DNA from 4 places in the Litorilituus sediminis genome. Region 4 is predicted to be linked to each of the others. Evidence: predicted binding sites of a transcription regulator. Region 4 holds the regulator's gene; each other region holds the start of a gene.
The links. The regulator sigma-54, encoded in region 4, starts transcription at its own class of promoters, with help from an activator protein. The targets are predictions, from matches to a motif close to GTTGGCACGNNNNTNGNNT.

Region 1 (8,067 bases), 1.7 Mb from region 4:
CATTCGCTACCTTAGTAGATAAAATGGTGTTGTTAGAATTGATATCTTTCGAGCGGATAATACCCGTTAGGCGAATATACTCATCACCATTGTTTAAGGTGATCCACTTCTCACCGCGGATCATTAAATTACCATTAGGTAAAACACGAAGCACATGAACGGAAATATTACCGCTTAGGCTATTGCCTTGATCAGACTTTGAGTCACCTTTAAACGCTGAGTCTTGCTCTAAACCAAACTGCAATGCTTTGCCGTTTACGGTAACCGCTTGCCCGCCTAATCCAGTTACCGCGCCTAAATCATATTCATTTTCTTTTTTCAGCTCAGTTTTAGCGTTTTTCTTCGCTTGGGTGTTTTCGCTTAAAATTACGGAAATAATGTCACCAATTCGGTGAGCTTTTGAGTCAGAATAAATATTGTTTACGTAATTTGCTTTAAACAAAGAACCTGTTGGCACAATTAAATCTTCTTCTGCCTCTGGCACGATAGGTGCAAAATCTGGATCATCAGGTAAGGCTTTACTTAGCTCTACCGTATTACTACAGGCACTGGTTAAAGCAATCAGTGCAGTTATAGTAAAAAGCTTGATAGATGTTTTCATAACAATTCCCCTTACGCTAACACCAACAACTTAAAGCTGTTGATTAATGTAGCTAAGCATTTGATCAACAGCTGAAATAACTTTTGAGTTCATTTCATAAACTCGTTGACTTTCAATCAGGTTAACCAATTCTTCGGTAGTATTTACGTTAGAGGTTTCCAATGCCCCTTGTACCAGCATGCCGTAACCTTCAAGTCCAGGTACGCCTTCTTGCGGCGCGCCACTTACCGCAGTTTCGGTATACAGGTTTTGTCCTATTGGCTCTAAGCCAGTTGGGTTTACAAAGTTACTTAGGTTAATTTGACCAACAACCGCAGGATCAGCCTGGCCTTGCAGCGTCACCGATACTTCACCATCTTGTGAAACAATAATGCTTAAGGCATCTTCTGGAATAGTCACTTGAGGTTGGATTAAATAACCCGCACCTGGTGTTACCATATTGCCTTCTTCATCCATGGTAAATTGACCATTTCGGGTATAAGCCGATGAACCATCAGGCATTAACACTTCAAAAAAGCCTTCACCTTGTACCATTAAATCAAGAGCATTATCTGTGGTGATCATATCCCCTTGGGTATGAATTTTTTGCGTAGCAACTACCTTAGTACCTGCACCTAGCATTAAGCCAGAGGGCGCTTCAGTATCTTGCGCAGTTCTACCGCCCGGTTGGTTAATGTTTTGATAAAGTAAGTCTTCAAATACTGCGCGGCTTTTCTTAAAGCCGACAGTACTGGCATTTGCCAAGTTATTAGAAATTACCGCAATATCTTTAGTTTGCGCATCTAATCCTGTTTTACTTATCCATAATGCTGGGTTCATAAATCACCTCGTGTACTGATCAATTTTCAGTGATAATTAAGTTAGAAAGCACGTAATAAAGAAGATGAGCTAGAGTCAATTTCTTCCGCGGTTTTCATCAATTTCAATTGCATTTCAAATTGTCTTTGTAAGGCAATCATTTCTGTCATTTCATTAACTGGGTTAACATTACTGGACTCAAGCTTGCCGCCCATGACTGTGACGGTAATGTCTGCCTGCTCAAGCACACCATCTTTTCGTCTGAATAAACCATCGTTACCTTTTTCAAGCATACGAGGATCTGGGTTAACTAATTTCAGTTGTCCCGCTTCTTCTTGTACTGATGCTGGCGCACCTTCAGGCTGAACCATGATGGTGCCATCTCGAGTAATTTCGATATTATTTACAGGTAGCGGCAAGTAAATTGGCCCACCATCACCGACAACTAATTGACCATTACTGGTTTCTAAAGCGCCTTCTTCGGTTAAACGTAAGTGTCCGTTTCGAGTATAGGCAACTTCACCTGTAGCATCTTGCACTGCAAGCCAGCCTTTACCTTCAATAGCAATATCTAGTGAGCGACCCGTACTAATTAAACCACCCGAGTCAAAATTTTGGCTAGCACGCTCGGTCATAGAAAACACACGGGTTGGTTGACCTTCACCATAGGCTTGCATACTTCTCGCTTGCGCTAAATCAGCCTTAAAGCCTGTGGTTTTGGCGTTGGCTAAGTTATTGGCATTAATTGATAAGGCCTGCATATTCTGTTTAGCGCCACTCATGGCGATATAAAGCATCTTATCCATGGTCATTACCTAATAAAAAAATTCATATCAATAGATAATGCAAAGGCAATGCCAACAATAGATACTTAACCTGAGATGGGAAATAAAAACGTTGTAGAGCTTTGCAGAGCTTTACTGAAGAGAGAAACAAAAATGCCACTAAAGCAGAGGGAACCTTAGTGGCAAGTTAACAAGTTCGCTTAAGTTAATTTTAAGCTCAACGCTATAATAACATAGCGCTCAAATCACTATCTGATTTGTAGTATGGTTTGGTTCAGCTGGTTATCTACTTCCAGCGCTCGCGAGTTCGCTTGGAAGTTACGCTGCGCTGAAATCAAATCAATTAACTCAGTGGTTAAGTTTACATTTGATTGCTCTAACGCTGATGAGTTAATAGTACCAAAAGTGCCTGAACCACCTTCGCCAGCAAGCGCTTCACCCGAAACTATACTTTCTTTCCAGCTGGTATTACCAATTTGCGTTAAACCTTGTTCATTAGCAAAATTCACTAAAGCGATTCTTGATAGAGGCTCTGAAGTACCATTACTGTAGGTCGCTCGTACTAAGCCATCAGGGCCAATATCAATGCCCGTTAAGCGCCCCACAGCTAAACCATTTTGGTTCAATGCGGTTACTTCAAAGTTAGAAGCAAACTGAGTTGGCTCATTTGGATTTGGCGCTAAAGGATCTAAGTTAAAATCAATTTGAATAGTTTGCGAAGATTCTGCACCATTTGAAAGAATGGTCGAACCTAACTGCTCCGTTATTATACCATCAGCTAATGGCGGGAATTGATCAATGAAGTCACCCGAACTAGTGAACTCCAACCTAGCGCCAACCAAACCAAAATTACCGGCATTAGGTGGTGGCAACGGTCTAGTAGATAATGGGCCTGACGCTGCACCACCGACTCGCCCATTTGCAATAGCATCAGTATTTGGATCTTGAATATCGATTGGCACCCCATCTACCGCGGCAAACATCAACCATTGATTGGGGTTAACAGTAGGATCATCTTTGACAAAATAATAGGTCATCACATGACTATCACCTAAAGAGTCAAAAATAGTCACTGAGGTTGAGTTATTAAAAGTAAGTGGATCTTCTGGATCAAAATTACCAGGTGCGCCTGATATATATGCATCACCTGCCGGTAAGTTCATCCGAATATCAACTTCGCTAGTAGCCGTAGGAGCACCAGACGATGTAGGAATACGAATTGGCTCAGCGGTACTTAAACTCACCGAAGCGGAAGAGCCATCAGAGTTAACAGGGAAACCTAATAAGTGACCACCTTGTGAGTTAACAACAAAGTTATCCGCATTTAATTTAAACTGACCCGCACGCGTATAAGAGGTTTCTAATGAACCTAACTCTGGCACAGTGGCAAAAAAGCCATTACCAGTAATCGCTAAATCAAGGGCGTTGTTAGTAAACTGAATACTACCTTGAGAAAACTGCTGAGCAACATCGGCGGTTAATACACCATCACCCACTTTTGTTTTACCCGATGCCAATAATGAAGCGGCATAAACATCAACAAATTCAGCACGCGACTCTTTAAAACCGACGGTATTCACGTTGGCAATATTATTTGATGTCACATCTAAATCTTTTTGCGAGGCGTTTAACCCGCTTAGTGCAATATTAAATGACATAATTTAACCCTCTTTTAAAAATTCTGCTCTTTAACAACTAAGCAAGTACATGAATTAATATTTGCTTAGTTGTCTTTAAATAAGCTGTTGCTTACTTAGAAAAATTGTTTAACCTTCAGATACTTCAACCACATCAGCTAATGCCATGGCATTGCCGCCATTTAGGTTAAGCATAATATTACCGCCTGCGCCTGCTAACGTAACACTATCAACTTTACGGTAAGTCATGGCTTGTAACTCTGACGCTTGCCCGTCAATAAGACCGGCAATTCTAAAACGGTATGCGCCAGCTGGCGCTGGGTCACCATTGGCCATTTGCCCATTCCAGACAAAACCAAACTCACCCGCATCAATATTACCTACAGGTACCGTTTGAATAATTTCACCGGCAACATTTTCCACATAAATGTTAACGTTACTGGCGGGTTTATCTGATATCACTTTACCTTTAACATCGTCACCTTCATTCATACCAAAAATGTTGTCATCAACTAAGACACTACGGCCTACCAGAGAAGATGCCTGCAATGCTTGGCTTGAAGTCATCGATGTGGCAAACGTTTCAAACGATTCATTTAGTTTTTGCACACCATCAGTGGTTGAAAACGCCGTCATTTGCGAAATCATTTCATTATTATCAACCGGCTTCGTTGGGTCTTGGCTTGCTAATTCTTTAGTAAGCAGTGCAAAAAAATCTGCCTGCGTGAGCATGCCTCTGTCTTCTTCAGCAACTTGGTATTCATCTTTTTGCCAACGCATTGCGTCGAGCGGGCTGCCGCCTTTAACTGTTTCCATGCTGCACTCCTACATTACCCTTAAGTTTTACCGTCACTATCGCCATTATCTTTGTCCTAACATTAAGGTCTTATTCAGCATGTTTTTTGCTGATTCAGCTAACTGAACATTGGTTTGATAAGAGCGAGAAGCTGAAATCATATTGGTCATTTCTTCAATAACGTTAACGTTAGGTTTATAGATATAACCGTCTTTATCAGCCATTGGATGATTTGGTGAGTATTCAACATTCAGTGGTTTATCGCTTTCAACTATGCCTAAAACCTGAACGCCAGCAGAGGCACTTTCTTGCCCAGCGGCAGCTTCTTGCATTGCCGCGGCAAAAACTGGATGCCTCGCCCGGTAAGTTTGATCGGCGCTACTACTAACACTGTCAGCGTTAGCAATGTTACTGGCTGTGGTATTGAGGCGAGTAGACTGTGCACTCATACCGCTGCCGGTGATGTCAAATACGTTAAATAGGCTCATGATTACTGACCTCCACTGATCACTTTCTTATAGGCTTTTATTTTGCCATTAAGAAATTGAACACTCGCTTGATACTCTAATGAATTTTCTAGATACAAGTTTCGTTCCACTTGTACATCAACCGTATTACTATCACCGGTATCAGGTTGATTTGGCACGCGATATTGCACGCTATTATCCACTTGTGTACGAATGTCGAAATGCTTTTCGTGAGTTTTGCTAATTTGCCCTTGCTGGCGCTGAGTAGCCTGAGCCATGGCTTGACTAAAATCCATGCCTTTTGCTTTGTAGCCTGGGGTATCAGCATTGGCAATATTACTTGCTATTACTTCGGCTCGCTGAGAGCGCAAAACCATGCCTTGAGCATGCATTTGAAAGCCTTTATCAAAACCTATCGCCATAGCAGCCTCACTTTGCATATTTAAAACTTAAACTATTAGTGACTTAAACATTCAACAATCATGCCAAATGCAGTGTCAAAAATTTGAAAGGCTGAAATTTTCTGGAGACTATAGAAAGGAAAACACCTTGTAAGCGAGTAGCAAGGTGTTGAAAAGGTTAACTATTTTTTCTGGTAAACAATACCTGGGTTACACCTGAGCATAGAAAAGTCTTGATTTAGACCCGATAAAGATTCCGATGCACCTAAGAACAGATAACCGTCGGTATTTAAAACACCATGAATTTGACTGATGATTTGCGCTTTAATTTCTGGCGCAAAATAAATTAATACATTGCGGCAAAAAACAATATCAAAACGTCCCATCAAACTATAACTGTTCAACAAGTTTAATGGCCTAAAGCTAACCATGCTTTTTACCTGATCTTTCACTTTAAGCATACCGTTATCACCCGGCTCAAAAAACTGTCTTTTACGTTCAGCCGACAAACCTCTTGCCAATGCTAACGAGTCATAATGACCATATTTACAGTGCTCTAGCATAGTAGTAGAAATATCAGTACCAACAACTTGCACGCCACGAGGAAAAGCACCGGGATTACTTTGTTGATACTCTAATACCGACATAGCAATGGAGTATGGCTCTTGCCCAGAAGAGCTGGCGGCAGACCAAATTTTTACCGGAGTCTTTCGGTTAGAAAAGTCTGGTAGCAATTTGCTTTTTAATAATTTAAACGGGTAGTCATCACGAAACCATAAAGTTTCATTGGTGGTCATGGCATCAATAACTGCGGCACGAAGTTGCCGCTCAACCGGAGAAAGCGTACGAGTTACTAACTCTCCTAACGAGCCCAATTCAAACTTCGCCATTAAAGGTGCTAATCTACTTTTAACAAGGTACTGCTTGTTTTCTCCAAGCACAATACCACACTGTTGCTCTAGAAAGGTTCTAAATTGATGATAGCTTTTTTCATCTAGTTGTCTTGCTGACACTCGTATTTCCTGTATAACTTTGCCGGTTTACTAAAACCTAAATAATGCTTAATTACCCGCAAGCAATTAAGCATTTTAAACAAATAATATTATATCTTTAACCACTTCTTCACCGCAGTGGCTAATTCATCAGGGTGAAACTTAGGGATAAAATCTTCAGCGCCAACCTTTTCAACCATGGCATTATTAAATACGCCACTTAATGACGTATGCAAAATAATGGGCATTTTTGCCATACGGTCATTTCCCTTCACTTCAGCTGTTAAGGTATAACCATCCATTTCTGGCATTTCAATATCAGATATCATTAAGGCAACTTTCTCTGTGATACTGTTTTCACAGGTGGCTTCAATGGCCAGTAGTTGATCTAATGCATCTTGGCCATTTTTCGCCAATATCATATTAATGCCAAGGGGCTCTAATGCTCTTTTTACTTGATTACGAGCTACGGTTGAATCATCAGCAATCATAACCAATTTGTCGCCTAAATCATCACCCACAGACGTATCAGCAACCTCTTCACTGAGCTCAGTTGACACAGGGTTAATTTCATTGAGTATTTTCTCAACATCTAAGATAGATACCATTTCATTATCAATCTCAGTGACGGCAGTTAAATAGCTCGACTTACCTGCACCTTCAGGTGGCGGCATAATGTCTTTCCAGCTTAAGGTAACAATGCGCTCAACTCCAGCCACAAGGAAACCTTGCACACTGCGGTTATATTCGGCAATGATAATAAAGCTTTCACTTGTTTGCGTGATAGATGGCCCACCAGTTGCTTTACTTAAATCGATAACTGAAATAGTTTGTCCACGAATGTGGGCAACACCTTTAATATAAGCATCTTGCTTTGGTAAGGATGTCAATGGCGGGCATTGTAAAACTTCCCTTACCTTAAAAACATTAATGCCAAAACGTTGCCTGCCAACAAGTTTGAAAAGTAATAACTCCAGCCTATTCTCACCAACTAATTGGGTTCGTTGGTTAACTGAATCTAGTATGCCTGCCATAAAAACCTCATTAAGAAATATACTAATTAAGTTAATTGATACCTATATAACGTCATAAGGGCACATTTCTTGAAAGTAATCTAATAAATATTATTAAGTGTCTAATATTTGACACTTGATTAAACACTGTTGACTAAATTAAGCATAGACGACTATTTGTATTTACCTAAAGACTAACAACAAAATTTATGAATTATATAAGAGTTTTTTCATCCTTTTTGATAGTAATGCTGTTCATGTCATATAACTGCGCCGCTGTTGAGTATGATCGTGACTTCATCCAAAGCCTAGTAAAAAAATACTTACAGGAGCAGATATCACCACCTGCTAATGGCAAAATAGCCATAAAAGTCGCCACCATAGACCCTAGAGTTACCATCAAGCCGTGTCAAACTCCATTGCAAGTAAATATACCTGAAAAATACTCGGGTAGAAACGTAAATGTGAAAATAAGTTGTTCTGATTCAACACCCTGGAAACTTTTTCTCCCTGCAAAAATTATGACGACCCTGCCAGTTTTAATTGCCAGTAAAAATATTACTAAAGGCAGTGTTTT
Region 2 (8,067 bases), 1.1 Mb from region 4:
TATTTGCTCAAACAGTGCCATACCGTCCATGCCTTCCATACGTAAATCACTGATCACTAATTGAGGTTGGTAATTTTGCAATATACCGAGTGCTATTTTGGCGTTGGCTGCTGATTCAACTAAATAGCCGGCCGCACTTAGCCTGATGGTTAATAAGCGTAATAAGCTTGGGTCATCATCAACAATGAGAATTTTGGCTTGTTGTGAAGGTGTTTCTGTTGTCATGGTTTGCTCTTATTGTTGGTTGATGCTTTGTTCAATCTTCTTTAATTGTTCAAGCTGTTGTTCTAGCAAGTTAATTTGTTGCTGAAATTGGCTTATTGCCTGCTTATCTTTGTCTGTTTGCCGTTGATGTTTCTCAATCAGTAAAAGTTGTGCGTTTAATAAATCTTTAATTAGCAGCATAAAGGCTAAATTTTGTTCAGAATTAAATTGGCTTGCTGACAAAGGCACTTGGTTAAGCAGTGTTTTGGCTTTGTATGGTTGATATTCAGGAGAGCTTGGCAGCGTATGTAACAGTAATAATTTTACTTTGGTTTGTTGGCTCTCTTGGCTGTTTAACGCCTGTTTCTGTTGTGCTAGTTCAGTAACTAATTCTTCAGCATTGAGTGTTTTTAACCATAAATAATATTGACTATAGCTAAAGCTTGCAGGTGCTTGAGGAGTGATTTGGCACGCAGATAAGTTAGTTAGCAACAAGGTGATAACAGCGAATGTGTAGCCGCGCTTTAAGCTTGAGGTAAATGTAGCTAGTTTTGTTAGCAATTTAGTTTCCATGTTAGTTGCTCGTTTGAGATTGAGTTAGATCTTCAGTGACATGACTGTTAGTTGATTGTTCAAAGCTGATAACAAAGCTGGCACCTGTTTTGCCATTTGCAATTGTAATTGCTGCCTGTAGGCGAGATAGCAACTCTTTTACTATGGTTAAGCCTAATCCGGAGCCTTTAATTTGGCTGTTTTCGGGTTGCGGCCCTTGATAAAAAGCATCGAAAATTTTCTCCGTGATTTCTTTACTTATGCCTGGGCCTTGATCGCTAATGGTTAAAGTGACTTTATTGTTAATCTCTTGTGCGCAGATAGTGATCTTGCCCTGCTCAGGTGAGAACTTAATGGCATTTGATAACAAGTTTTCAATAATGACGCTTAATTGGGTTGCATTGGTAAATAAGCTCAAATTCGCCAGATTTTTCTCAATGCTTAATGACTTACGTTTTATATCTAATTGCCGCTGAGCAATAACCTTGTCAATTAATGGCGCTAACGGAGTTATTTTGGTCTCTTGCAAACTGGTGGAGTCGAGCACAATATTGAAATCGAGTAAGTCTTCAATAAGTGTTTGTAAACGGCTAACGCTAGCTTTAATAATGTCGCATATTTCTTGCTGCTCTGGGTTTAAATCGCCAACACTGTGATCATAAATTAATTCTGTGCCTTCACGTATTGCTGCTAGTGGAGTTTTCAGCTCGTGAGATATATGACGAATAAAGCTGGTTTTTTGCAGTTCAAGTTCATGTAATCTTTGCCTCATTGTTTCTAGCGCTAAGGCAATCTCTTCGTATTCACTAGAGCCGCTAAAATTGATTTTAGCTTTGAAGTTACCTTGTTCTAGCTGCTTTATTTCATCAATCAAACGTTTTAAAGGTTTAGTGATTAATAAAATAAAGACAATGGCAATAATCAGGGTAATAGGGATTATCGCTAAACTCGTTAATAAATTTGCCCGCGCTTGTTCACTTGATTGATAAATATGGTTAGCCTGCTGGTTAATGATGTTATTGGTATGCTGTTTTAATTGTATTTTATTGCTATTTAGCTGCTTAAATAGTTGTTGAATATCTTCTAGGCTTATATCGTGCTTATCTACTTGTTGTAGGAGTTTAGCGATAGTTTGGCTGCTTTGTTGAAGATCTGTCAGTAGCTTACTAATACTTTGATTAGGCTGTTCATTAATCGCCTGCTCAATTACTTGATGTAAAGCGCGGTGCTGTTTCAAGTAACGCTGTTTGGTATCGGCATCATTGAGTACGATAAATTGACTGGCAGAGCGTTCAACCTTGGTTAGGTAATCGGCTATATCTGTATTGAGACGAATAAGTTTAGCGACGGTAAAAATACTGCTGGTACTTTGTTCAGCAAGTTGGCTCAGTTTATTGGCGGCAAACAGTAAAGTCGCTACCAATGGAATAGCAACTAGGGAAAAACCTAACAGGGTTAAGTTTCTTAAGGACAACCTATCAATAGAAAGTCGGGTTAATTTTGTCAACATTGCCTTTAATGCTCTTTTATAACAAGCAGTCTTTGTAAGCTAAATCTAGCATAAAAACAATGCTGTCTCCTACTGGCGACAGTGAGCTTTTGTGTTGAATGTGTTTTTAGTTCTTTGTTTTTAAGGGGGTTTTCTTATTTTTCTGCTTGGCTTGACAGTAAGTTGAGTGAAAAATTTAATAACCTGTTGTTATTTGGCGACAGTATTGTGCTTGCTAAGCCCTTGATTACTTGTCAAACCCTTTTAAATTCAACTGGTTAAGTGTTTTGGCACGAGCCATGCATTGCTGTAATTGATTTGAAGGCAAAACGTCTGCATTCGTTTTGTTCGTTTTGTTAGATCATGTTCAATAAACAGTTAAAGAACTTTTTTAAGGAGTTAAAATGAGAAACATCAGTCTATTAAAATTAAGCGCAGTGGTTGTGAGTGCAAGTATGGCATCATTTTTTGTTAGCGCAGATGAAGTTAGCATAACAAGTGCTGATAAAAAGCCTGCACAAGTCCAAGCACAAGAAAAGTCAGGCGTTGAAAAAATTGCCTTTAGTGCATTAGATACTAATAAAGATGGCAAGCTAAGCAAACAAGAAGTTAGCGTAAGTCAAAATCAATTACTTGCTCAAGCATTTAGTAAAATAGATTTAAATGCTGATGATGAGCTAACTCAAGATGAATTAGACAGCTACATCGTTGCAGCAAATAAATAATATTTGCATTAATTACCCCCTACCTTTGTAGTTTTTTGGGGAGCTCCCAACCAACAAACTCCCCTTTTTTAAGCCGGCCGCTTCGTTGAAGTTGTCGGTCTTTTTTTTGGGCTAACTAATAATTATGCAGAAAGGTATATTGTATCCCTGTGTGTTGCAAACAAATAATGAAAACTTTAGTCGTTAACTGGCATTTTGCTTAAATGCGTTAAATTGTTTTTAAATAGCGTTGAGTAGCAGGTTCAAGGCTGTGGTTTATTATTGTAAATTGTTAATATAGTGTTATGAGGCGAATAGCGTGCAAGAAATAAATAAAAAAAGAGTCTGCATGGTTTTTCGTTTGTTTAAAATATTCATTCAATTACAACCGTTGAGATAACCAATGAAACAACAATTTCTTAAAGCCTTTTTAGTATCGAGTGTACTTATGGGCTGTAGTGCTAACGAAAGCACAACAAATGAAGCAGTTAACTCATCTGCTAAAGTCGCAGTTGAAGCAAGTCAAGTTGAGCAATCAAAAGCCTTATTATTGGCGAAATGGCAAGGGCCATTTCAGGGTGTACCTGCTTTTGATAAAGTGACTATTGATGGTGTCATTCCTGCCATGGAGCAAGCAATGGCAACTAATTTAGCTGAAATTGAGCTAATAGCTAATAACCCAGAAGCGGCTAACTTTGAAAATACCATAGTGGCTATGGAAAAAACCGGCAAAGATCTTAATAGACTGTATGCTTACTATGGTATTTGGCGCTCAAATCGTTCAACACCTGAATTTAGAAAAATCCAAGCGGAAATGGCACCTAAGCTGTCAGCGTTTTATTCAAAAATTAGCCAAAACGACAAGCTTTTTAAACGCATTGAAAGCGTTTATCACTCAGATGAAGTGAAAGGCTTATCACCTGAAAAGCAGCGCCTGGTGTTGTTAACCTATAATCGCTTCGCTCGTAACGGTGCAACATTAAATGCCCAAGATAAAAAGCGTTATGCTGAAATCAACCAGCGCTTAGCTCAATTACATACTAAGTTTAGTAACAATGTGTTAGCTGATGAAGAAAACTATGTTGTTTATTTAACGGATAAGCAGTTAGGTGGTTTACCAGAGTCTATTGTTGCTGTGGCAGCATCTGCAGCAAAAGAGCGCGGTAAAGCAGGGCAATATGCTATTACTAATACACGTTCATCTATGGATCCTTTCTTAACTTACTCAACCGAGCGTGAATTGCGTAAGCAAGTTTGGAATAACTATTATAGCCGTGGTGATAACGGTGATGAGTTCGATAATAATGCCATTATCGCGGAAATTTTACAGCTACGTCATGAACGCGTTGGTTTGTTAGGTTATAAAAACTATGCCTCGTGGCGTTTAGAAGATCGCATGGCAAAATCACCAGAAAATGCCATTGCACTAATGGAAGCAGTATGGCCAGCAGCAATTGCTCGTGTTGATGAAGAAGTGGCTGATATGTTGGCTATTGGTAAGAAACAAGATGGCATCGATAAGATTGAGCCATGGGATTACCGCTATTACGCAGAAAAAGTGCGTCAAGATAAGTACAGCTTAGATTCTGATGAAGTGAAACAATACCTACAATTAGATAACTTGCGCGAAGCTATGTTCTATGTTGCAGGTCGTTTATTCAACTTCGCTTTTGCTGAAGTAACTGATGGCTCTGTGCCTGTTTTCCATGAAGATGTTCGCGTTTGGGAAGTAACAGATAAAACCTCTGGTGAACATATTGGTTTATGGTATTTAGACCCATTTGCGCGTAAAGGTAAGCGCTCTGGTGCTTGGGCGACTACTTATCGCAGCCATACTACCTTTGAAGGTAAGAAAAACGTTTTATCATCAAATAACTCAAACTTTAGTAAAGGTGAGCCGGGTAAACCAACACTAATTTCTTGGTCTGATGCTGAAACTTACTTCCATGAGTTTGGTCATGCGTTGCATTTCTTAGCATCTAATGTTGAATACCCAACCTTAAACAGTGGCGTACGTGATTACACTGAATTTCAATCGCAATTATTAGAGCGCTGGTTAACAACCGATGAAGTGATTGATAATTACCTTATACACTATAAAACTGGTAAGCCAATACCAGCAGATTTAGTGAAAAAGATTAAAGCGGCGGCGACTTTCAATCAAGGTTTTAAAACCACAGAATACCTAGCGTCTGCCTTAGTTGATATGAAATTCCATACCGTAGATCCAACGGGTATTGATGCGGATAAATTCGAGCGTGAAACCTTAGCTGCGCTAAATATGCCTGAGCAAATTGTTATGCGTCATCGCAGCCCGCACTTTGGTCATGTATTTAGTGGTGAAGGTTACTCTTCAAGTTACTATGGTTACATGTGGGCAGAGGTATTAACCTCAGATGCAGCGGAAGCTTTTGCTAATGCACCTGGTGGTTTCTACGATAAAGATGTTGCTGCTAAGCTAGTTGAGCATTTATTTAGCGTAAGAAATGCGGTTGATCCTGCCGATGCTTATCGCGCCTTTAGAGGACGTGATGCCCAAGTTGAAGCGCTTATGCGTGATCGCGGTTTTCCGGTAACTAAATAATTACTAAGTGTAATTATCCTTTATAAAAAACTCGCTACGGCGAGTTTTTTATTGGGGTATTTTTACAAGATGGGAGGATTATTTCACTGGCTTTTCAATTTGATAAAGTGCATCGTTAATATCTTCACTGACATTATCTAGCTTATTTCTAACAATTTCTTGTGCGTCAAATAAGCCGCGATTATAAAAATAACCGCCTACCTCTTTGGCAAAAAAATCCAATAAAAATTCAGCATCAAATTGACCGATATCTTGGTCTAGTTCATCAACAAAGTAGTCTTGTATTTTTGTTACTAGTTGTTCTTTTTCTTGTGTGGAAAATTCAATTTTTGTCATGGTATGTATAAGTGGCTATTTAATAGAAAATTTGGCAATAAGGGTAAAGGAAAATAGACACTAATAGCAATGTCATTCCATAAGAATCCCATAAGCTAGCTACTTGCATGATGGTGTTGTTATGCGTATGCTACGCGACCTTTTTTCGTTGTCGTAAATGTGGTGAGGTATAAAAATGATAGGCTTTGATTATGGTACGTCAAATTGTGCTGTTGGTACTATGGTTGACTCGAAACCAGAGTTGTTATCGCTAGCAGGTCATGGCCAGTATATTCCTTCAACTTTATACGCGCCGAGTAGGGAAGTGATTGTTAACTGGCTTTATCAGCAGTTATCAGAAACTGAACAAGTTAATTTTAAATCGCAACGCTTAAGGCAGTTACAAAAAGGGCAAAGCATGCTGCGTGAGTTAGCACTTGATGGTATTGATGGTGACTTAGCCTTTGGTCAAGCGGCGCTTAGTGCTTATTTAGATGAGCCAGATGAAGGCTATTACATTAAATCGCCTAAATCTTTTTTAGGGGCTAGTGGTTTAATGCCACAGCAAATTGCGCTATTTGAAGATGTCGTGGCGGCCATGATGGCCAATGTTAAACAACTTGCTGAGCAGTCGCTACAACGTGAAATTGAACAAGCTGTTATTGGTAGACCGATTAACTTTCAAGGGCTGCGTGGTGAAGAAAGCAATCGCCAAGCCATTGAAGTATTAACTAATGCCGCCAAACGTGTCGGCTTTAAGCACGTTGAATTTCAGTTTGAGCCTGTTGCTGCCGGTTTTGAATATGAAAGTTGTTTAGCTAAAGAAACTAAGGTCTTAGTAGTTGATATAGGTGGCGGTACAACCGATTGTTCTATGCTGCTTATGGGGCCAGAGTATACAAAACTTACAGATAGGTCAGCTCATTTATTGGGCCATAGTGGTGTGCGGGTTGGTGGTAATGATTTTGATATTCAGTTAGCGCTAAAAGGGCTTATGCCGAGCTTTGGCTTAGATTCACTATTAAAATCAGGCAAACCTATGCCGAGTAATAGCTTTTGGCAGGCAATGGCGATTAATAATATAAATGAGCAGACTGAATTTTATAGTAGTAGTAATTATCGCTACCTTGAGCAGCTACAGCGCGATGCTCAGCAACCTGAATTAATCGCAAGGCTACTAAACTTGCATGAAAATAAGCTCAGCTATCGTATTGTTAATGGTGCTGAACAAGGAAAAATAGCCTTAACCGATAATGAGCAAACTCAAGTTGAACTCTTTGATATTGATGAGCAGCTGATGGTTGAATTAAAGCGCAGTTTGATTTTAACCTCAGCGCACCGAGAGCTACAAAATATTACTGAGGTTATGCATGAGGCTATTGAGCAGGCACAATGTCAGCCTGATGTCGTGTTTGTAACAGGCGGTACAGCAAAATCGCCAGTGTTAAGCCAATTCTTAAAACAACAAATGCCAAATAGCCGATTAGTGGTGGGCGATCATTTTGGCAGTGTTACCGCAGGCTTAACCCGTTGGGCACAGCGCTTATTCTCTTAATCGTTTGATTTAAAATAACCTAAGTGTAAGAAAGTGTAAGTTGCTGTTTAATAACTGTTTGTACTTCGCTATAGTGTTCGACAATTGCATTGTGCTTTGTATAATGCACACTTTTAAACCTCACAAGGATGTTTTCTATGAGACTATCATTAGTTGCAGCAGCTATGGCTGCTAGTTCTGTTTTTGCTTTTTCAGCGGCTCACGCTGAAGACAGCTTTCAATCGTTTTCTTCTATTAACTACCAAACGCAAGATCAACGTAATGGGAATTTAGACTGGTTTAGCTTAAATAGTCGCTACTACTTTGATGCTAGAACGGCTTTAGGGCCGCTGAATGAATTTGATTATATCAATTCAATTAGTAATCTTGGCGTGTCATATTCTTATATGAAATCAGAGTATGATAAAGTGCTTGTCGTAGATCAAGATGGGACTATTGTGGATTTTGAGGCTAGCTCTAAAAATCAGATAATTCATGTTGATGGTGAATGGTTTATTGGTAATTTTTTGTTAGGTGGTGGTGCAAGTTACATTGATAGCAGTTCTAGCAGTAATTTTATGGCGCTCTCACCGAGTGGAGTTGTAACTCAAAGCGGTCATAATAGTGATGATCAAGATACATATTATAGGGCGGATTTAGGTTACTTGATTACTCAGAATCTCAT
Region 3 (8,067 bases), 1.2 Mb from region 4:
ATACTGAAAACACCTTGCGCATGCAGTTTGTTTTTAAGTTGCTGGTATCTTTGCCTAAGTAAGCCTTCACCAGCATCTTCCATTTGCTCTATGATAAGTTGAAAATCGCCCCTTGGCTCATATAAGGAGACTTTCGCTCTTACCAAAACTTGCTGGCCGTTGGTAGGTGTTAGTCTCACTCGACGATTACTACCTTTGAACATGGCACATTTTACTTGTGATTTACTGTCTTTTAGCGATAAATACCAATGACCTGAGCTGGCGGCAATAAAGTTAGAAATTTCGCCTGTTAACCAAACTGTATTCAGCTCGCTTTCTAAAATAAAGCGTACTTTTCTGGTTAATTCACTGACTTGTAAAATATGTTGTTGGCTCATATAAGCTATATTGTTCTTGGGCAAAGGGCGATAATTTGCCGCTATTATTTCTCGAAGTTTCTTGTTATTCAATTTTTTTATTGGTTTCCTGCTTCTTTAGGCAATTTTATGTTTACCTAAACTGAGAAAACGGTTAAAATTCTGCCGCAATATTCACTCCCTAACCACACCTTTTTAGAGAGATGTTGCGATGCTAAGAATTGCCCAAGAAGCACTAACCTTTGACGATGTATTACTTGTACCTGCCCATTCAACAGTACTACCACATACAGCGGATACTAGAACTAAATTAACCCGTAAAATTGACCTAAATGTACCTTTGGTTTCTGCGTCAATGGACACAGTAACAGAAGCGCGTTTAGCTATTACCTTAGCTAAAGAAGGCGGTTTAGGTTTTATTCACAAAAACATGACCATTGCTGAGCAAGCAGATAATGTTTTGCAAGTGAAAAAATATGAAAGTGGCGTGGTAACAGATCCTGTAACGGTAAACCATAATTTCACTATAGAACAAGTGATGCGCAAAGCCGATGAGCTTGGTTTTTCTGGCTTTCCTGTCGTTGATGATAGTAACAACCTAGTTGGCATTATCACTGGCCGTGACTTACGTTTTGAAACAGATCTTACTAAGCCGGTTTCTGCTTTAATGACGGCAAAAGATAAGCTGGTTACCGTAAAAGAAGGTGCGGCTCGTGAAGAGATTTTAGGCTTAATGCATGAAAACCGCATTGAGAAGATCTTAGTGGTTGATGATGCCTTTAAGCTGGTTGGTTTAATTACCGCGAAAGATTATAAAAAAGCTGAGAAAAAGCCAAATGCTTGTAAAGATGAGTTTGGTCGTTTACGTGTTGGTGCAGCTGTCGGCGTTGGCGCCGGTACAGATGAACGTATTGAAGCTTTAGTTGCTGCGGGTGTTGACGTGTTATTAATTGATACCTCACATGGTCACTCTCAAGGGGTAATCGATAGAGTAAAAGAAACACGTGCTAAATACCCAGATTTACAAATTGTTGCTGGTAATGTTGCTACCGGTGCTGGGGCTAAAGCATTAGCTGATGCCGGTGTTGATGCGGTTAAAGTGGGCATTGGCCCAGGCTCTATTTGTACCACACGTATTGTTACTGGTGTTGGTGTTCCGCAATTAACGGCTATTTCAAATGCTGTTGAAGCGTTAAAAGGTACAGGTATTCCTGTGATTGCTGACGGTGGTATCCGTTTCTCAGGTGATATTGCTAAGGCGCTTGTTGCTGGTGCGCACTGCGTTATGGTGGGCAGCATGTTAGCAGGTACTGAGGAATCACCAGGTGAAGTTGAACTGTATCAAGGTCGTTACTACAAATCATACCGTGGTATGGGCTCATTAGGTGCTATGGCACAAAAAGAAGGTTCAAGTGATAGATACTTCCAAAAAACTGATGGCGAAGCAGATAAGTTAGTACCTGAAGGTATTGAAGGTCGTGTTGCTTACAAAGGCCCAGTTGCTGCGATTATTCATCAGCAAATGGGTGGTTTACGTTCATCTATGGGTTTAACCGGTAGTGAGACAATTGAAGTAATGCGTACTAAGCCAGAGTTTATGAAGATTACATCTGCTGGTATGGGTGAGTCACATGTACATGATGTGACTATTACTAAAGAAGCGCCTAATTACAGAATGGGCTAGTCGAATAGTCTATTTCTTTGCTATCTAGCATAATAGCTGCATCAGAAGTACTCATTGACTAGCGTCAACTCCGTGCTTCTTCTTTGCTCTAATGCTAATTAGCTTCGAACTTAACTATTCTTAAGAAACTGAATACAAAAATTCAAACAGGCTGAGCTAAACTCTTACTAGAGAATACTCAGCCTGTTTATAATTTTACAACTATCCATTGCTCTATATGAACGAGCTTTAGGCAAAGCTGTTGAGCAATAAAATAAATGAGTTTATGTCTATAAATGATTTTGTTTTATTGCGATAACAATGCTGTATAAAGTGTGTTCATGACGAGCCATTAAAAGTAGGAAAACAACCGTGAATAAAGACATTCATGATCACCGCATACTGATATTAGATTTTGGTTCTCAATACACTCAGCTTATTGCTCGTCGTGTACGTGAAATTGGCGTTTACTGTGAGCTATGGGCTTGGGATGTAACAGAAGAGCAAATCAAAGCATTTAATCCTACCGGGATTATTCTAGCAGGTGGTCCTGAGTCAGTAACAGAAGCTGATTCACCTCGTGCTCCTGAGTATGTTTTCAATGCCAATGTACCTGTTTTAGGTATTTGTTACGGCATGCAAACTATGGCTGAACAGCTTGGCGGTGGGGTGCAAAGCTCTGAGCATAAAGAGTTTGGCTATGCAGCTGTTGAAGTGGTAGCGAAATCTGAATTGTTCAAAAACATTGAAGATCATATCGGTGCCAATGGCAACGCTTTATTAGATGTGTGGATGAGCCACGGCGATAAGGTTTCTGCTATTCCGGCAGGCTTTACTACTGTTGCTAAAACAGACAGCTGTGCTTATGCAGCAATGGCTAATGAAGAGAAGCAATTCTACGGTGTGCAATTCCACCCAGAAGTAACGCACACTAAACAAGGTATGCGTATTTTAGAGCACTTTGTTGTTGATATTTGTCAGTGTGAAAAGCTATGGACATCAGCATCCATCATTGAAGATGCTATTGCTAAAATGAAAGCACAAGTAGGTGACGATGAAGTGGTATTAGGCTTATCAGGTGGTGTTGATTCATCTGTTGTTGCTATGCTATTACACCGCGCCATTGGTGATAAACTTACTTGTGTCTTTGTTGATAACGGTTTACTTCGTTTAGATGAAGGTAAGCAAGTCATGGAAATGTTTGGTGACCATTTTGGTTTAAACATTGTTCATGTTAATGCTGAACAGCGTTTCCTAGATCGCCTAGCTGGTGAAAACGATCCTGAGAAAAAGCGTAAGATCATAGGTAATGTTTTCGTCGAAGTCTTTGATGAAGAGGCTGGTAAACTGGCTAACGCCAAGTGGTTAGCACAAGGTACGATTTACCCTGATGTAATTGAATCAGCTGCATCAGCTACAGGTAAAGCACATGTTATTAAGTCTCACCATAATGTTGGTGGCTTGCCTGAAGATATGGAGTTAGGCTTAGTTGAGCCACTTCGCGAGTTATTTAAAGATGAAGTACGTAAGATTGGTTTAGAGCTAGGTTTACCGTACGATATGCTTTACCGTCACCCATTCCCTGGCCCTGGTTTAGGTGTACGTATTTTAGGTGAAGTGAAAAAAGAATACGCTGATTTATTACGTCGTGCTGATGCTATTTTCATTGAAGAGTTACACAAGCATGATTTGTACAACAAGGTAAGCCAAGCATTTACGGTATTCTTGCCAGTACGTTCAGTCGGCGTAATGGGTGATGGTCGTAAATATGACTGGGTAGTAAGTTTACGTGCAGTAGAAACTATCGACTTTATGACCGCTCATTGGGCGCACTTGCCATACGATTTCTTAGGCTTAGTGTCTAACCGTATTATTAATGAAATTGATGGTATTTCTCGTGTGGTTTACGATATTTCAGGCAAGCCGCCAGCGACAATAGAGTGGGAATAATTTAATTCTGAGCTTTACTAAAAATTGATGAATTTTTCTCTAAATTAGATAGTAGAATAGAAATGAAGTTCGGCCCCAATATCGAAAGGTTTTGGGGCTTTTTAATTAAGGAATCAGGCAGTGAATATTTAACTAAGTTTAATCCTGATTATAAGTTGTCCGATTATTTTACAGTATTGGAACTTTATTTAATTAAAAACATTTAAGTTGTTGATTTTTTGGTGCTTTTTGTCTTTGGCTTGTTTTTTGCTAATCCCTGTGGAGTTTTTAATTTTTAAGGAATAAAAATAAATGAAAAAAGCTATATTAGGTGCGCTAGTATTTGTAATGAGTTTAACAGCTAACGCTACTTTGATAACAACAGAATCTTTCACAGGTAATTTTGATAATGATGAAAGTCGTTTTTACATCAGCTTTGATGTTACTGCTGACAATTCATTAGTTGAATTTACAAGCTGGGGTTATGCAGGTGGTGTAAATGCTGCAGGCACAACTATCTTAGACGGTGGCTTTGATAGTCAGCTATTTGTTTTTGATACTGCAAGCGTATTGTTAGCATCTGACGATGATGCATCAAACATAGAGTCAATCTCAAGTGGTAACTCTTGGGATGCTTTCATCTCTATTACCTTAGATATAGGTTCATACTTTGCTGTATTAACTCAATACAATAGTGATTATCTTTCTGGAGATTTAGTTACAGGAACATGGTCAGACTCAAATACTTCAGGTTTTGTAGATGCGAGCGGTAATGTTCGCACTTCTGCTTACGCATTTGATATCTCAGGGGCTAACTTAGCAAATGTTGGTGGTATTGGTCATAATACCACGCCTACTGATATACCAGAGCCGAGCTCTATTGCTTTGTTCGGTTTAGTGCTAGCTGGTTTAGCAAGCAGAAAAAAATTTGCTAAATAAAAGCTAATCAATACATATTATAAAAGCCTCACAAGTTGTTTGTGGGGCTTTTTTTTTATTACAATACTCTCAAACATTGGAGTATAAAATGATAGAAAGACTAGAAACAAAACAAAGAATGAGCCGTATCGTTAAGCATAACGGTACCATTTACCTCTGTGGTCAAGTTGCAGAAGATGCCACAAAAGATATTACCGAACAAACACAAACCATGCTAGATAAAGTGGATGCGTTATTAACGCAAGCAGGTAGTGATAGAGAGCATATCTTATCAGCAACGATTTATGTGAAAGATATGAGCTATTTTGCTGAGATGAATGCCGTGTGGGATGCTTGGATTCCGGAAGGTCATGCGCCAGCTCGTGCTTGTGTTGCAGCTAAAATGGCACGCGAAGCACTACTTGTTGAAATATCTGTGATTGCCGCAGAAATTACCGCCACTGACGCGCGCGGTTAGTTGATTGTGACAATACCCTAAATATGCTAGCTTTGAGCTTAAGCTAGCATATCTTGAAAATCGATAACAACAACTATTAAGGCACAGGAATGTCAGACTCAGGATTCTCCTCACAAAAGCTCAACCTTACTTTAGCACTTTGTGCCATGCTTATTTCTGCAGCATCATTTTATGCAACTTATTTGCAAGCTAAGTCTGCCGAACAGCAAGTAAAAGCCATGACTTTACCTTTATTACAATATGGTACTGGCAATGTCGATCCAGAGACTAATAAGCCGGTTATATCATTTAATTTAACGAATGGTGGCGTTGGCCCTGCCTTAGTGAAAACTGTGACCTATAAATACAAAGGGAAGTCTACTGTAAATTTCTTCGATTATTTAGAGGATTGTTGCTCAACTGAATTGAAAGAATTTAATAGTAACCCGCCTAAAAATTTAAGCCTTGCTAAAGGTGGCTATGTCACCTCATCAACGAATAATGTTGTAGTACCAGCCCAAGATAAGCTCGTATTTTACAAACTTTATCGAGGCGAGTTAAGTGAGTCTTTATGGTCAAAGTTAAATGCTGAAAGAGGCTATTTGACTGTGCAGGTTTGTTATTGCTCTTTATTAGAAGAATGTTATGTTACTGAGCAAAAGGGCGTTGTCGAATCTGTTGAAGCGTGTCCTGTCACTAATTAATAGTTAATTACTTAGGTGTGATTAGCTCTGTTAAAGGAAGAGTAAATGATAACTTTATATGGTTTTGGCGCCAATTTAGGTGTAGTTGATCCAAGTCCGTTCGTGGTAAAAGTGGATGCCTTTTTGCGCATGGCTGGCTTGGAGTATCAAACTATCGGTCGCTCAAGCAACTTAAAGCAGTCTCCGAAAGGCAAATTACCCTTTATTACCGTCGATGGTACTAATGGCAAAGAAACTATTGCCGATTCACAACACATTTTTGATTACTTAACAGAGCACCATCAAGTCACGCTTGATGATTGGTTAACCGATGAACAAAAAGCACAAGCGTATTTATTGACTAAATCGCTCGATGAAAACTTATATTGGTGTATTGTTTATTCTCGTTGGCTCAATGATGAGAGTTGGCCTAAGGTGAAACAAGCCTTCTTTGGTAAACTCCCTGTTTATTTACGTTGGTTTGTGCCAAATATGCTGAGAAAATCAGTATTAAAAACGCTATATCGTCAAGGTACAGGCCGTCATAGTAAGGCGGAAATTCTAGCCATAGCGGATAAAAGTTTTGCAGCGCTTTCTCAAATACTTAGCGATAAAGAATTCTTTTTTGGCGATAAAGTCTGTTCTTTTGATGCAGTTGCTTATTCATTTTTATGCCAAGTTATTACGAGCGACATTAGCAATAGTTTCAGCGAAAAAGCGCAAAGCTACGATAATTTAGTACGCTTTTGTCAGCGTATCGAAAAAGCCTTTTACTAACAGGAATCCTTAGTGCAATTTTTACAGCAGTATCACCAGCTCGGTGGAGCATTTTATCAGCAAACCTTACCTGTGCCGGTTAAAGCACCGAAGCTTTTACTTTGGAATGATGCTTTAGCGGCTGAGTTAAACATTAGCTTTAATCCGCAATCAGATGACACTTTATTAGGCGAAATATTTTCTGGCAATAAAATCGTTGAAGGTGCAATACCCTTAGCACAAGCCTATTCTGGTCATCAATTTGGTCACTTTAATCCACAGCTTGGTGATGGCAGAGCGCATTTGCTGGGTGAGCTAAAAGATATCAACGGCAATGTGCGTGATGTCCAGTTAAAAGGCTCAGGTATTACTCGCTTTTCTCGCCAAGGGGATGGTCGCTGTGCGTTAGGGCCTGCGCTGCGCGAGTTTATAATGAGCGAAGCCATGTACGCGCTGGGTGTACCAACAACGCGCTGCTTAGCTGTGGTAGCAACGGGAGAGCAAGTTTATCGTGAGCGCCCCTACCCAGGTGCAATCGTTACTCGTGTTGCTTCAAGCCATATCCGTGTTGGTACTTTTCAGTATTTTGCTATGCGCAAAGATGTAGACTCGCTAACAAAGTTGGTTGATTTTGCTATTAACCGTCACTTTCCAAGCATTAAAGCTGAGCAAGATGGACAATTGACGTCAGAGCAGGTATTAGCATTTTTCACAGCCGTTTCTGAAAAGCAAATTCCACTGATTTTGTCGTGGATGCGGGTTGGCTTTATTCATGGCGTAATGAATACGGATAACACCGCCATTTCAGGTGAAACCATAGATTTTGGCCCTTGTGCCATGATGAATAATTATCATCGTGAAACTGTGTTTAGCTCGATTGATAAATACGGTCGCTATGCTTTTGGCGAGCAAATGACCATTATGATGTGGAATATGACTCGCTTTGCTGAAACCTTGCTGCCATTAGTAAGTGACGATGAACAACAAGCGGTGGAATTGTTACAACCTTTACTAAGTTCGCTTCATCAAAAGCTGATGCAAGGCTATTTAGAGATGATGGCGGCTAAGCTGGGTATTGACGTGTTAACCGAGCAGGATAATGCACTTATTACCGAGTTAATTGAAATCCTAGAAAGCCAAGGACTAGATTACACGCAAACCTTTGTGAAATTAACTAAGGCGTTAGTTGATGAAGAGCTTCATCATGAACTTAAGGCAAGTTTAGGTGAGTGGTTTGCACGTTGGCTAAAACGGGTAAGTTCAGATAAAGAAAATGCCCAGAAAATCATGCAAAAGCATAACCCT
Region 4 (8,067 bases):
CTAGGGCCCATAATTGCGGTCACTTTGCCTTTAGGTATGCTTAGGCTAATATTATCGTAAATAACCCGTTCACCGCGATTAAAGGTTAAGTTTTCAATTTCAACTAAATTGGCTGAAGTATCCGAATTTATCATGTGTGTAACGTCAATGTCTTATAGCGGCGCTGTAGAGGTTATTCAATTGTTGTCGATTTTACCTGAGCAACAACAATTGTTCATTAGAAATTCTTCAATATACCTAGAATAAATGTAAGAAAACTCTTCTCAATTGTAAGTAAGTGATCATTTTTAATGGTTTGACTGTCTAAAAGTAAGGCAAAATAAGACTTTTTTTACTAACAAAGCATTAAATACTTTTTTTTTGGTTCACAACCAGCGACAATTTACCCTTGTACCAATGAGAATTGGTATCCTTTGCGGAGTAATACATGTTAGAACAAGTTTTTATTTTAGTCGTTGCCTTAGTCGCACTAGTATGGAGTGCTGACAAATTTGTCTTTGGCGCCTCATCACTAGCACGTAATCTTGGTGTTTCACCTATGATTATCGGCCTAACCATAGTTGCTATGGGATCTTCTGCTCCTGAGATGATGACAGCAGCAACCGCTTCATTACAAGGCTCGCCTGATCTAGCTGTAGGTAATGCTATCGGTTCCAACATCACCAATATTGCCCTTGTTTTAGGTATTACAGCATTATTACAACCCTTATCCGTGTCATCACAAACCGTTAAACGAGAAATACCGTTAATTCTCATTATTTCGGCATTCGCCTACTGGATACTACTCGATCAACACTTTAGTTTCCTTGAAGGAGTTGAGCTGATGATAGGCTTTTTTATTTATATCATTGCTCTACTTGTTATTACCTTAAGACGCACTAAAGATAAACCAAGCGATGACCCTTTAGTGATTGAAGCAGAACAAGAAGTGGCAGAAGCCGTCGATATGAAACTATCCATTATGTGGTTAGTTGTCGGCGTGATCATTTTACCTATTAGCGCTAATTATTTAGTTGACTCATCTGTCTTTATTGCTAAAACCTTTGGCGTCAGTGATTTAGTTATTGGCCTCACCATAGTTGCCATAGGTACAAGTTTGCCAGAGCTAGCGGCAAGCATTATGAGTATTTTGAAAAAAGAAGATGACTTAGCGCTAGGCAACATTATTGGTTCTAATATTTTTAATATTTTAGCGGTTTTATCATTAGCGGGTGTTATTGCCCCAGGCAATATTAATGCGCTGGCCTCAACACGTGATGCCCCTTATATGCTAGGTGTCACCTTATTACTCTTTGTACTGTGCTTTAGTCGAAAGTTTGGTTACTTTAGAATTACTCGCGCCAAAGGTGCATTGCTATTACTGAGCTTTGTTGCTTATCAATTTTTACTTTTTGGTCAGTTAAATAATAACTAAGGTTGGTTTTTACTATGCATAACTTTAAACAGCTCGGCAAAAATGTCATCAACATTGAGCAAAAAGCCATTGCTGACTTGCTGCAATACATTGACGATAGCTTTGAGCAAGCCTGCCAACTTATGTATCAATGCCAAGGTCGCGTTATTGTTATCGGTATGGGCAAATCAGGCCATATTGGCGGCAAAATTGCTGCCACCTTAGCCAGTACGGGCACACCTGCATTTTTTGTTCATCCAGGTGAAGCCAGTCATGGTGATTTAGGCATGATCACCAGTGATGATGTTGTCTTAACAATTTCTAATTCTGGTGAAACAAATGAAGTACTGGCAATCATTCCGGTAATTAAGCGCATAGGTGCCAAATTAATCGCCATGACAGGTAATACAGAATCAACATTATCTCAATTAAGCGATACCCATGTTTGCATTAACGTTGCTGAAGAGGCATGCCCATTAGGCTTAGCCCCAACATCAAGTACCACGGCAACCTTAGTCATGGGTGATGCACTCGCGGTAGCTCTACTTAACGCCAGAGGCTTTACCGCCGATGATTTTGCCCTATCGCATCCGGGTGGTAGCTTAGGCAAGCGATTATTATTACGCTTAAGTGATATTATGCATCAAGGGGATAGACTACCTGTAGTGCAAGAATCAGCGCTTATTAAAGACGCGCTTGTTGAAATGTCGCTAAAAGGCTTAGGCATGACCGCGGTTGTTAATAATGAAAATACTCTAGTGGGTTTATTTACCGATGGCGACTTACGCCGTATTCTCGATGCCAAAATAGATATACATCAAGATAATATTGCTAACGTTATGACCAAATCTCCTTGCACCGCAAGTGATGAAATGCTGGCAGCGCAAGCGCTAAAAATTATGGAAGACAAAAAGATTAATGGTTTAATTATTGTTAATGATAAGAACCAACCTGTTGGCGCAATGAATATGCATGATTTACTTAGCTCTGGGGTACTTTAATGAATACCTTATATGGCAATGTGCCACAAGAAGTACTAAATAAAGCCAAAACGATTAAATTGCTCGTGTGCGATGTCGACGGCGTTTTTTCTGATGGCAGAATTTATTTAGGTAATGATGGCGAAGAGCTAAAAGCCTTTCACACAAAAGATGGTTTTGGCATTAAAGCACTTGGTGCTAGCGGTGTTGATGTTGCCATTATCACCGGCAGAAATTCAGCCATTGTTGCTAATCGGATGAAAGCCTTGAATGTAAAACATATTATTCAAGGGCAAGAAGATAAATTACCGGCACTACAAGCATTAGCAGAACAGTTAAACTTAGCAACGGATGAAATAGCCTATATAGGTGATGACGTACCTGACTTACCCTGTATTATGGCATGCGGCTTAGGTATTAGTGTTAACGATGCTCATCCGCAGGTAATCAACAATGCTGATTATATAACCTTTACCCGTGGTGGTTTTGGTGCTGTACGTGAAGTATGTGATTTAATCATGCAATGCCAAGGTAGCTTGGCACAAGCAGCGGGCGCTAGTATATGAACCGCTTGTACAGCTTAGCATTATTTGTTTTATTCTTAAGTGCCATAACCTATGGCATTATCGAATGGCGTAGTGCTTTAGTTGAACAGCAAGATGTTATCGATGATGAACTTTCACCTGATTTTATTGCCGAAACCCTAAAGAGTAATATTTATACCGATGCCGGCCAGCTTTCACATACCATTGAAGCTGATCGCATGGAACATTACTCTAGCTTAGCGGTAACCCACTTTGAACTGCCGAATTATACCTTGCACCCTAAAGACAATAGCGAGCCTTGGCAGTTAAGTGCAAACGAGGCAACACTATACAAAGACAATAGAGTAGTGTTAAATCATCGGGTACGATTAAAAGCTACTGATATAAATAGCATTGTAGAAGAAATACATTGCAAATATTTAGAACTGGATTTAACCACGAATATAATTAGCTCAGAGCAAACCGTCATGGTGCTAGGCAAAGATTTTACCATGTATGGCTCAGGTTTGATTATAGATCTCAACACTAAACAAATGACATTAACTGAGCATGTACGCACAATTTATAAAGAGAATCATGAACAATCGCTTTAATACTTCAGCTTTACTAGTGAGCTTATGCTTATTAACAAGCGCTGCCCTTAGCACAACAGCACTGGCTGCGAAAAAAGATCTAGAACAAGAGATTACCATCAAATCTCAACGACAAGCTGCTGACTTAAAAAACAAAATAGCTAGTTACCTAGATGATGTAAAAATCAGCCAAGGCTCGATTTCAATTACCGCTGATATTGTGCAGGTATTCAGTGATAAAGACGATAAAAGTGCTAAAAAAGCTGACATTTATATCGCCAAAGGCAAGCCAGCGGTATTTCAACAGCAACTTGAAGATGGCAGTTTAATTAGCTTACAGGCAGATGAAATAAAATATCAGCCTGAACTTAATACCATTACAGTTTCGGGTAATGCTTTGGTCAAACAAGCTGGTAGTGAAGTAAGTGGTAGTAAAATCACCTACAACACCTTAAGCGAAAAGCTAGAAGCTGAAAGTAATAACAACGAAACTGTTACGACTATTTTGCAGCCCAACGTCATTAAAAAGCAGCAAGCCAAGAAAGAAAAGCAAGACAAAGAAGGCGACAATAGTGACAAGCAATAGCTCATCAGCGCACAATAGTAAATCAACACTGATTGCAACGAACCTAGCCAAGTCTTACAAGAGTCGTCAGGTAGTTAAAAGCGTTAGCTTGCAAGTAGAATCAGGGCAAATTGTTGGCTTACTTGGCCCTAACGGTGCAGGAAAAACGACATCCTTTTATATGATTGTCGGCTTAGTGCCCAACGATCATGGTCAAATTATTCTCAATGATCACGATGTAACACTTGCGCCAATGCATGAAAGAGCTAGGCAAGGCATAGGCTATTTGCCGCAAGAAGCCTCTATATTTAGAAAGCTCACCGTGACTGAAAATATTATGGCTATTTTACAAACGCGTAAAAACCTTTCTAGCCAAGAAAAGTCTGAAAAGTTAGAGCACCTACTTGAAGAATTTAATATCTGTCATATAAAAGATAACTTAGGTATGAGCTTATCTGGTGGTGAAAGACGTCGTGTGGAAATCGCCAGAGCGCTGGCAGCTGATCCAGAATTTATCCTATTAGATGAACCATTTGCTGGTGTTGACCCAATTTCGGTTGGCGACATCAAAAAAATCATCATACACTTAAAGCAAAGAGGCATAGGGATTTTAATTACTGACCACAATGTTAGAGAGACATTGGACGTTTGTGAACACGCTTATATTGTCAGTCATGGAGAAATAATCGCAGAAGGCAATGCAGATCAAATTCTTGCTAATCAGAAGGTAAGAGATGTATACCTTGGCGAACAATTCACGCTATAGTTAGCAATGTAAAGTGTGACAACAAGAATTAGAATATAAGATTAGGAAAAAGTAACACCTAGATGCGCCCTACACTACAGCTCCGTATTGGACAACAATTAACAATGACTCCACAACTGCAACAGGCAATAAAACTGTTGCAGTTATCTACGTTAGAGTTGCAACAAGAAATCCAAGAAGCGCTTGAAAGTAACCCCTTGCTTGAAATTGAAGAAGGCCAACAAGGGGAAGTAAATTCCGAGCAGAATAACTTAGAAGAAGCGTTTTCCGCAGAAGCTAGCTCAGATATTACCAGTAGCAAGGATACAGATGAAGCCATTGCCAGTATTGATGAAATCAGCACGACTGAAGCCATGGAGAAAAGCGATATTCCTGAAGAGTTAAACATAGATACCACTTGGGAAGAAAGCTATAGTGCAGGCGTATCAAATACAGGCGCTGTCAGCAGTCCTGCAGATGATTATACCTATCAAGGGGAAACCACCGACTCTATTCAAGATCACTTATTATGGCAAATGGAGCTAACTCCATTTACAGATACCGATAAAACTATCGCAACAGCTATCATAGAAGCGGTTGATGATGCTGGTTACTTAACGGTTTCCAGCGAAGATATTCTTGAAAGTGTCGGTTTAGAAGACATTGAACTTGATGAAGTGGAAGCGGTATTAAAACGCATCAATATGTTCGACCCTATTGGCGTTGCCGCACGCTCAATTCCCGAATGTTTAACCATACAGCTAAATCAATTTGATCCTGAGACCCCTTACTTAAAAGAAAGTAAGCAAATCATTAACGATCATATTGATTTATTAGGCAATCGCGATTATCGCCAATTAATGCGTAAAACTAAGCTTAAAGAAGATCAACTACGCGAAGTTATGCGCTTAATTCAAAGCCTTAACCCTAGACCTGGCGATGCCGTCATTAAAAGCGATGATCAATACGTTATCCCTGATGTATCAGTTGAAAAGAAAAATGGTCGCTGGGTTGTTGAGCTTAATTCAGACACAGCACCTAAACTGTCTATCAATCAGCAATATGCTGCCATGACTAAAACTATGAAGTCTTCAACTGATGGGCAATTTATTCGCGCTAATTTACAAGAAGCGAAATGGTTCATTAAAAGTTTAGAATCACGCAACGATACCTTACTTAAAGTATCGAACTGTATCGTGCAAAGACAACAAGGCTTTTTAGAGCACGGCGAAGAGGCTATGCGCCCTATGGTGCTTAATGATATTGCCGAAGCCGTTGATATGCATGAATCGACTATTTCCCGTGTTACCACACAAAAATACATGCATACGCCAAGAGGTATATTCGAACTAAAATATTTCTTCTCAAGTCATGTTAGCACTGAAAATGGCGGCGAATGCTCATCTACAGCCATTCGTTCATTAATTAAAAAGCTGATACTAGCCGAAACACCAGCCAAGCCATTAAGTGATAGTAAAATGGCTGATTTACTTGCTGAACAAGGCATTAAAGTAGCGCGACGTACCATTGCCAAGTACCGAGAGTCTTTGGCAATCCCACCGTCAAATCAACGTAAAAGTTTATTGTAGAACACTAATTCAAAAACAAAAAAGGATACGACTTATGCAAATTAATCTTTCAGGTCATCATGTTGAACTTACCGACTCATTACGTGAATACGTCAATACAAAATTTGCCAAATTAGAACGTCACTTTGATCAAATTAATAACGTTCACGTTATTCTAACTGTAGAAAAACTGGATCAAAAAGCAGAAGCAACGGTACATATGAAGGGTGGTGAAGTATTCGCGTCTTCTGTAAATGCTGATATGTATGCCTCAATTGATACCTTAGTAGATAAGCTAGATCGCCAAATTCTTAAGCACAAAGGTAAAGTAGCGAGTCACTAATTCCTTTCTTATTTAAACTATGAAATTACAAGAAATTCTTTCACTGAACTGCACATCCTGTGCAGTTCCAGTGACAAGCAAAAAGCGCCTATTAGAACAAATTTGTCAGCTTGCAGCCGTTGAAATAGGCAATGCTGATCCAAGTGACTTACTCGATAGCTTACTTGATAGAGAAAAAATGGGTAGCACAGGCATTGGCAACGGTATCGCTATTCCACATGGTCGCTTGAGCAATAGTCATAAAGCGGTCGCAGTACTTATTACAACCGAAAAAGCGATCGATTTTGACGCCATAGATAACCGCGATGTTGATGTCTTTATCAGCCTATTTGTACCAGAAGATAGCTGCCAAGAACACTTAGAAACCTTGCAATGTATTGCAAAACTGTTTAGTAATAAACAAACTATTAAGCAAGTGCGCAAATGCTCAAACGATAAGCAGCTATATGACCTTATCCAGCAAGCCAGTTAAATTAAATTGCTATTACTAACGGTATTAGTACAGACTAATCAAGTAAATACAGGCATATCTTGCTATGAAATTAATTATTGTTAGCGGCCGTTCAGGCTCAGGAAAATCAGTTGCGTTACGGGTGTTGGAAGATCTCGGCTATTATTGCGTTGACAATATTCCAGTCAATTTACTACCGGCCTTAACTCACACTGTTATTAACGACTATGAAACTGTCGCCGTTAGCCTAGATGTGCGTAATTTACCTAACGATCCACAAGATATTCCCGAAATTATCGGCTATTTACCCAATGCGGTTAATGTTACCACTCTGTATTTAGATGCTGACGATAATGATTTAATTCGCCGTTTTAGCGAAACACGACGCTTACATCCTCTTATCAAAGAAAATATCGCCTTAGATCAAGCTATTGCTCTAGAAAGAAAGCTGTTAGAGCCTATTTCAACCAGTGCCGATCTCTATATCAATACCAGTCAATTAAGCCCACACCAACTGGCTGATTTAGTTAGAGAACGGATATTAGGTAAGAAAACTGGCTCTATGGTGTTAGTATTCCAATCATTTGGCTTTAAGCATGGTATTCCCGTTGATGCCGATTATGTTTTTGATGCCCGCTTCTTACCTAACCCGTTTTGGGAAAAAGACCTTAAAGGAAAAACAGGGTTAGATCAGGGAGTAAAAGACTTTCTCGCCAGCCAGCCGATAGTGACTAAATTTGTCTGGCAAATTAATAGCTTTATGATGACTTGGTTGCCTCACCTTGAACGTAACAATCGCAGTTATGTCACCATTGCCATTGGCTGTACCGGTGGCAAACATCGCTCTGTTTATATTGCTGAATTACTCGCCAGCAACTTTAAAAAGGAACGTGACGACATTCAAA

Region 1: a site for sigma-54 is predicted at 5,556-5,574, ahead of flgB (flagellar basal body rod protein FlgB). Genes of this name have one in related genera too.
Region 2: a site for sigma-54 is predicted at 2,532-2,550, ahead of EMK97_RS08340 (EF-hand domain-containing protein). Genes of this name have one in related genera too.
Region 3: a site for sigma-54 is predicted at 4,203-4,221, ahead of EMK97_RS08185 (DVUA0089 family protein). Genes of this name have one in related genera too.

Annotation. Positions count from the first base shown of each region.
Region 1 covers NZ_CP034759.1:1,251,131-1,259,197, forward strand. The annotation lists gene flgH (flagellar basal body L-ring protein FlgH) at 1-601, opposite strand, end outside; gene flgG (flagellar basal-body rod protein FlgG) at 632-1,420, opposite strand; gene flgF (flagellar basal-body rod protein FlgF) at 1,462-2,205, opposite strand; gene flgE (flagellar hook protein FlgE) at 2,433-3,842, opposite strand; gene EMK97_RS05670 (flagellar hook assembly protein FlgD) at 3,951-4,637, opposite strand; gene flgC (flagellar basal body rod protein FlgC) at 4,683-5,105, opposite strand; gene flgB (flagellar basal body rod protein FlgB) at 5,108-5,506, opposite strand; gene EMK97_RS05685 (CheR family methyltransferase) at 5,668-6,498, opposite strand; gene EMK97_RS05690 (chemotaxis protein) at 6,588-7,511, opposite strand; gene flgA (flagellar basal body P-ring formation chaperone FlgA) at 7,748-8,067, shown strand, end outside.
Region 2 covers NZ_CP034759.1:1,872,437-1,880,503, reverse strand. The annotation lists gene EMK97_RS08355 (sigma 54-interacting transcriptional regulator) at 1-225, opposite strand, end outside; gene EMK97_RS08350 (hypothetical protein) at 235-777, opposite strand; gene EMK97_RS08345 (HAMP domain-containing sensor histidine kinase) at 779-2,266, opposite strand; gene EMK97_RS08340 (EF-hand domain-containing protein) at 2,650-2,970, shown strand; gene EMK97_RS08335 (M3 family metallopeptidase) at 3,353-5,533, shown strand; gene EMK97_RS08330 (DUF2164 domain-containing protein) at 5,612-5,869, opposite strand; gene yegD (molecular chaperone) at 6,045-7,403, shown strand; gene EMK97_RS08320 (putative porin) at 7,541-8,067, shown strand, end outside.
Region 3 covers NZ_CP034759.1:1,838,251-1,846,317, reverse strand. The annotation lists gene xseA (exodeoxyribonuclease VII large subunit) at 1-377, opposite strand, end outside; gene guaB (IMP dehydrogenase) at 568-2,040, shown strand; gene guaA (glutamine-hydrolyzing GMP synthase) at 2,392-3,969, shown strand; gene EMK97_RS08185 (DVUA0089 family protein) at 4,261-4,887, shown strand; gene EMK97_RS08180 (RidA family protein) at 4,976-5,344, shown strand; gene EMK97_RS08175 (hypothetical protein) at 5,434-6,027, shown strand; gene EMK97_RS08170 (glutathione S-transferase family protein) at 6,073-6,783, shown strand; gene EMK97_RS08165 (protein adenylyltransferase SelO) at 6,796-8,067, shown strand, end outside.
Region 4 covers NZ_CP034759.1:2,995,122-3,003,188, reverse strand. The annotation lists gene mlaF (phospholipid ABC transporter ATP-binding protein MlaF) at 1-134, opposite strand, end outside; gene EMK97_RS13320 (calcium/sodium antiporter) at 428-1,414, shown strand; gene EMK97_RS13315 (KpsF/GutQ family sugar-phosphate isomerase) at 1,429-2,394, shown strand; gene kdsC (3-deoxy-manno-octulosonate-8-phosphatase KdsC) at 2,394-2,939, shown strand; gene lptC (LPS export ABC transporter periplasmic protein LptC) at 2,936-3,511, shown strand; gene lptA (lipopolysaccharide transport periplasmic protein LptA) at 3,495-4,076, shown strand; gene lptB (LPS export ABC transporter ATP-binding protein) at 4,063-4,821, shown strand; gene EMK97_RS13290 (RNA polymerase factor sigma-54) at 4,884-6,389, shown strand; gene hpf (ribosome hibernation promoting factor) at 6,424-6,711, shown strand; gene ptsN (PTS IIA-like nitrogen regulatory protein PtsN) at 6,731-7,183, shown strand; gene rapZ (RNase adapter RapZ) at 7,248-8,067, shown strand, end outside.